2 regions of the Priestia sp. JV24 genome follow, and region 2 is predicted to be linked to the other one. Evidence: riboswitches for the same ligand, from Rfam matches in the RefSeq annotation. Region 2 holds a riboswitch; the other holds the start of a gene.
The links. Region 2 has a riboswitch for FMN ahead of OK414_RS22780 (ECF transporter S component). Riboswitches for the same ligand answer to the same signal wherever they lie in the genome.
Positions count from the first base shown of each region.

Region 1 (3,428 bases), on a different contig from region 2:
TCATTCGCTTCTACGGTATCGTATCCTTCTTCCTGCAGCTTATATGCTCTTAGCTTATTTAGTAAGCCAATACCTCTGCCCTCTTGACGCATATACAACAGAATGCCGCGTCCTTCTTCTTCAATTTGCGTAAGAGCTGCGTGAAGCTGAGGACCGCAGTCGCAGCGTTCAGAACCAAACACATCTCCAGTCAAACACTCAGAGTGAACGCGAACGAGAACGGGGCTATTATGATCAATATCACCTTTGATAAGAGCCACATGTTCTTTATTATCAAGTTTATTTGTATATCCTACAGCTTTAAACTCACCAAATGCCGTAGGTAAGCTCACTTCTACTTCACGGCTAATAAGCTGATCATGTTTGCGGCGGTAGGCAATCAAATCTTTTATTGTAATCATTTTTAAATCAAATTGCTCTGCAATTTTTGTTAAATCCGGTACACGTGCCATTGTTCCATCTTCATTCATAATTTCACAAATAACACCCGCAGGCTTTCCTCCTGCTAATACTGCTAAATCAACAGCAGCCTCTGTATGACCTGCACGCTGCAGAACGCCCCCGTCTTTTGCAATCAATGGGAAAATATGTCCTGGGCGTTGAAAATCACTTGCTACCGTCGCTTCATTTACAAGAGCCATAACGGTAGCAGAGCGTTCATATGCACTGATACCTGTTGTACTTGAAATATGATCAATACTTACTGTAAATGCTGTGCCATGTGCATCCGTATTGTTCGCTACCATCGGGTGAAGATTCAATTTATGCGCAATTTCTTCATTAACAGGTGTACAAATTAATCCTCTTCCATGAGTAGCCATAAAGTTAATAACCTCAGGCGTCGTTTTTTCGGCTAATGCAATAAAATCTCCTTCGTTTTCTCGATCTTCATCATCGCATACAATAACCACTTTTCCCTTTTTTAACTCTTCAATGGCTTCTTCTACTTTATGAAACATCTCTTTCACCTCACTGTTAATTTGTAAAACCATGCTGCTGCAATAAATCCTTCATGTTACCTGAACGATTCGAGGCGCCAGGAGTTGACTTATTTGTCATCATCTGATGCATATATTTAGCTAACATATCGCATTCAATATTCACCTTGTCTCCTCGCTGTTTGTCTCCAACGACTGTGTGAAGCACCGTGTGAGGAATAAGAGAAATAGTAAATGATTGGTTGCTGACATCAAAAATAGTAAGACTTGTTCCGTCTACGGAAACAGATCCTTTTAACATCATAAATTCACGAAGTTCAGGATCGACTTGAATTTCATAATAAAAGGCATTTCCTTTACGTGTTTTGCTTACAATGGTTCCAATTCCATCAACGTGTCCGCTAACGAAATGCCCTCCAAACCGGCCATTTGCAGCCATCGCCCGCTCTAAGTTAACACGTGCTCCAACGGTTAGAAGCTGAAGGGTACTTGCTTTAATCGTCTCCGGCATGACATCGACCGTAAATTCATTTTGAGAGTAAGCCGTTACGGTTAAACAAACGCCGTTAACTGAAATACTGTCCCCTAAGTTCACATCTTCTAACACGGTCTTCGCATCAATCGTAAGAACAATTGCTTCTGTGGCCTTTTGAATACGTTTTATTTTTCCAATTTCTTCAATGATACCTGTGAACATTTTCTTCACCTGCTTTGGCGCTATTCCCATTTCTTATACCGTTTTGAAATAGCAGCTGCTTTTTTTTCATATTTATCTTTCCCCCAACCACTGAAAATAAAAAACCCCTTGAACAAATGTCCAAGGGGTCGGCTGAGCTGAATCAGTTTTATCTATGCAAAATTCCGCTAATTGTATACGAAATAAACAGTTATATTTTGTGTACAAAAACAAGGGTAGCTTTAAAAAAGGCAAGCGTGCCCCTTATTAATTCAACACAAAAAAACAACTGTGCTTCCTGATCCTTCTCCCATCCAGACTTTTACTGTCGGCTCTAGACTTTAACTAGATCCACCGCTAACATACATCGTATGAAAACGGGTCACGGGCTTAAAAGCATACGCTTTATCACCGCCGGTTGGGACTTACACCCGACCCCGAAGGATAATAATATATTCGACTGCTATAGTCTTATTTGTTTTACATTATAGCAAAGTAAAATCGACTTGTCACATCATTTAACTTCGTTTTTTCACATCTATTCTTTAAAATCCAGCTTTTAGCTTATTTTTTCTTTTTTAATACATAGCATCCATACAAAAGCTAGTCCAATATAGCCAAATATGGGATACAAAAATTCAAGAAGCTGGGCATATCCGAATTGCCCAATAATAAAGCAAGCCAAGATAATAAATGCAAAAGCTTGTTTGTCATTGAGGGGAAGAAATGACTGAAGCTGCTTAGCGATGCCAAATACATTTCCAATCAATGTAGTAAAAATCTCGCCCAACACAACTACCGTAAATAAAACATTCACCCACACTGAGATATTTTTAACAACCGCACTCATCGGAATATCAAGTTGAAATGAATAAGGCAAATTGGAAAGGGCAAGATGAGTAGAAACAAGCATAAACGTAAGTACACATCCTCCTATTACGGCCCCTTTTTTAATCACGCTCCTATCTTTCACCGAGCTTCCTAATGGAACCAAAACGGCCTGAGCCAAAGCTAGATTCAGGGAAATATATAAAAAGGGACTAACCGCCCACTTCCACTGCGTGACGAGCGTTAAATCCGGCTTCGTTTGAATCAGTGAGAAATAGCTGATATTCGGCATAAAGATGATAAAAGCAAATGAAAGCATCATCGGCACAACAAGAGAATTAACCATTAAAATACCGTTAATTCCTTTTGCGATAAATATATAAGTTAAAACAATTGTAAAAATCATCCCAACAGGAGGCCACAGCCCGAACTGTTCTTTTCCTATTGCCCCCGTACTCGCTAGCATGACTGAAGTTACTCCAAATAAAATGACAATCATTACACCGTTTACCGCTTTTCCAAGCACATCACCAAATAAATATGTATTAAGCTGCTGATAAGAAGAAGCCCCAATTGCGTGCGAAAGCAGCATCATTTTTGAACCTAGCCAAATAAAAAACAAGCCGCTGACCAAAATTCCGACCATTCCAAGTTCCCCGTACTGTGTAAAAAATTGAACGATTTCCTTGCCTGTTGCAAAACCGGCTCCTACAACGGTGCCTACATACGTAGCAGCAACCTGCAGCGTGAGTTTCCACCTTTTCATGCCCATCACCCTTCTACCCTTCATAGTTCACTATATGTAGAAACGATAAAAAAAAGACGAGCCTTTTTACGTGGAAATCTACGCATATCCCAGCGCTTGTGCCTTTTCGTTTATTTTTTTCATTTTCTTTTTGTATTTCTCACAAAAAACTCCTTAACCCCTAACATAACAGTCGTTTCCAAACAAAATATACGGATATTTTCCCTTTAGCTTTTAAATT
Region 1 covers NZ_JAPCIN010000012.1:129,766-133,193, reverse strand. The annotation lists gene OK414_RS06350 (bifunctional 3,4-dihydroxy-2-butanone-4-phosphate synthase/GTP cyclohydrolase II) at 1-959, opposite strand, end outside; gene ribE (riboflavin synthase) at 976-1,635, opposite strand; FMN riboswitch at 1,913-2,063, opposite strand; gene OK414_RS06340 (amino acid/polyamine transporter II) at 2,174-3,208, opposite strand.
Region 1: it holds a riboswitch for FMN, as region 2 does, so the genes downstream of both, ribE (riboflavin synthase) here and OK414_RS22780 (ECF transporter S component) in region 2, are expected to answer to the same signal.

Region 2 (3,428 bases):
TTGAAAAAGATGGAACAAACAGAGCTAATTCTGCAATATGATCTTCAATTGTACTTTCTTTCAAACGCCTTATATAAGCAATTTCTTCAAGCGTCTTGCCTTTTTGAAGCCAGCTATACGTTTTTAACGTCGAGCTTGTCAAAGGCAATTCTAAATATAGATCACGTAAAAAAGAAGACAGTACATGAAAGCTTTCATTATTTTTACTTACTTTTTCAATGATATGGTGAATAACCCCTAAAAGTTGAATATGAACATAATGCTCATCGAGTTCATATTGATATGCTAACTGATTTTTTGTAAAGCCTACTCTTTGGTATCCAGTCAGCTGCAAAACAAAAAGAGACGCGTCCCGTTCCGTGCAACCTTTCAAACACATTCGGAGCTCTTCGAATAGCTCGGCGGCTAACTCTTGACGCGTTTGCTTTTGAGACATAATATACGTTTTGACCCATTGAATGACCTCGGCATTTTTGGAAATGGGTAAAAACCCTTTTTGAAAATACTGTAGGTTTGATAAGGTCTGAATGAACAAAGTGATTCTTGCTAAAAATAATTGAGTACTGCTTGCGAATTTCCATCCGTCTAAAGCTGGATGAAAGGGTCGAGCCGTCAGTTCACCTTCAAGGCGTGCTTGTCCCTTATCTGTCATCACATACTTTTGATTTTCAGTTTCTTCAATATACTGCTGTTCTTTTAGATATGCAACGCAGGTTTCAAAAGACCGTTTATCTAAGTAAACAAATGACTGAAAAAGAAACGAAATTCCAAAAATTTTTCCGTCTTGAATCGTTTGAGCTGACTTTTTACCTGTTAATAAATGATAAATACCATAGGCGGTTCGCTCACCTTTTAACTGTTTTATACAAAATAAAATGCTAACTTGAATATAATTCAAAGGTGTCAACTTCCTTTCTCATTCATTGTACCAAAAGTGACCAATAGCATGTGAGATAAAGGCTTTTTAGCTCTTTCCTTTATGTATCAAAACGTTTGGGTAAGTGAAGAAACCTTGATTTGATAAGCATTCTCAGTGACTTTTCTATTGAAAAGTTTTATAAATCATTTTACAATGAATAAGGAGAAATTTCACTCTTGATTCGCCAAGAGATTATATAATGAGAAATTTTCGAACACTTTACAGGAGGTCTTGTTATGCCAAAATATACAATTGTTGATAAAGATACTTGCATCGCATGCGGCGCTTGCGGAGCAGCAGCACCAGACATTTATGATTATGATGATGAAGGTATTGCATTCGTAACATTAGATGATAACCAAGGTGTAGTAGAAATTCCAGAAGATCTAGAAGATGATATGATGGATGCAATGGAAGGCTGCCCTACGGATTCAATTCGCGTAGCGGATGAAAAATTCGAAGGCGATGCTAATAAATTCGAATAAGTATGGAGCAAACCTGTAGTGTACATGCTGCAGGTTTTTTTATATATAAAAATCGCTCTCCCCGGGAGAGCGATTGAATTAAACAGCAATGCGACGTGTGATCCATTGCTTCATTTTTGAAAACAATAAGACAAAGATAACCCCTGTTGCTGCTCCTTTTATTAAGTTAAACGGCAAAATACCTGCAACGATATATTGACGTGCTTGTTCACTAGACATTTCTGGCGATTGCAAGAAGATTGTATACGCTGGTAAGAAGACATAATAATTTAAGACAGCCATGAGTACCGTCATTACCACCGTACCCGTAACCAAACCTATCGTTACACCTTTAGCTGTTTTAAATCGGTTGAACATGTATGATACAGGAAGAACGAACAGTAAACCAGCCACAAAGTTCGCCACTTGACCAACTGGAACCCCTGTAGCACTTCCTTGAATTAAATAATTCAATAAATTTTTTATTCCTTCTACTATAACAGCAGCCATCGGTCCAAATACAAGTGCTGCTACGAGTGCAGGAATTTCGCTAAAATCAATTGTTAAAAACGGAGGTAATCCAGGAATTGGAAAATTAATTATCATTAAAATATAAGCAATACTACTTAACATTCCTAGTATGACCAGCTTTTGAGTTTTCTTACTTTGTTGCATCTTGCCTCTCTCCTTCTTTGTGATCCACTCTTCAAAGAAGAAAGGTTCAACTTTATATCCCCACGCAAAAACCTCCCAACAAATGATTCGTTGAGAGGAGACATGGCAGGCATATTTAATAAACGTTCATCACATTAGGTTTTGAACGCTGAACCTCCACCTTCTCCCATCCAGACTGTACTGTCGGCTTTGGAATTTCACCAAATCTGCTCGTATGTATTACATATAAGCTCGCGGGCTCAAAACAATTTGTTTTTTACCGCCGGTCGGGAATTTCACCCTGCCCCGAAGATAGACCAATATTTAATTATGAATTTATTATATGTTATCTCGAATTAAAAGTAAATAAAGAAGTTTTTTAATTCCTATTAAATTGATGTCTTTTATAAACTTCATTACTGTTTTATATGTAAAATAAGGAAATAAGTGCATAACCAACAGCATTATAACATATTTATAGTTTCAATTTTACGTTTATAATTGTGTATTTGATAACTAATCGTAAAGTTTGAAAAATATAATTGACAGAATTTTTTTAACATGGTAAATTATCAAATATTTGATGATAGTAAAATCCAAGGGAGATGTTCACGTCATGTATAATGTATTAGTAGCTGATTCAATTAGCAATGAAGGTCTTGCTCCACTACTTGAAGCTCCTCATGTGAATCTTACGCGAAAAAAAGTTGAAGAAGTTGAGAATGATTTGCATACGTACGATGCGCTTTTAGTACGGAGTGCTACGACGGTTACAGAGGATTTGCTGGCAAAAATGCCGAATTTAAAAATTGTTGCTCGCGCTGGAGTAGGTGTCGATAATATTGATATTGAAGCCTCAACCAAACGAGGGGTTGTCGTTATTAACGCGCCGAACGGAAATACCATTTCAACGGCGGAACATACATTTGCTATGATGGCTAGCTTGTTTCGGCATATCCCCCAAGGAAATGCTTCAGTCAAAGCGCGCGAATGGAACCGCTCAGCATTTGTTGGAACAGAGCTTAATCGCAAACACCTGGGCATTATCGGATTTGGACGAATTGGCTCAGAGCTTGCCAAACGCGCAAAAGCCTTCAATATGAGCGTTCACGTTTACGATCCTTTTTTAACCTCTTCCCGAGCTGAAAAGCTAGGCGTAGAACTATTATCCCTGGATGAATTACTAGCAGCAGCGGATGTTATTACCGTGCACACTCCACTTACCAAAGAAACAAAGGGATTGCTCAATCGTGACACGTTAGCCAAAACAAAGAAGGGTGTGTTTTTATTAAACTGCGCACGCGGCGGGATCATTGATGAAAAAGCCTTAGTTCATTATTTAGAAATTGGCCATGTTCAAGGTGCAGCTATTGACGTATTTGAAGTTGAGC
Region 2 covers NZ_JAPCIN010000023.1:299,819-303,246, forward strand. The annotation lists gene OK414_RS22770 (helix-turn-helix domain-containing protein) at 1-898, opposite strand, end outside; gene OK414_RS22775 (ferredoxin) at 1,156-1,404, shown strand; gene OK414_RS22780 (ECF transporter S component) at 1,483-2,058, opposite strand; FMN riboswitch at 2,213-2,355, opposite strand; gene serA (phosphoglycerate dehydrogenase) at 2,654-3,428, shown strand, end outside.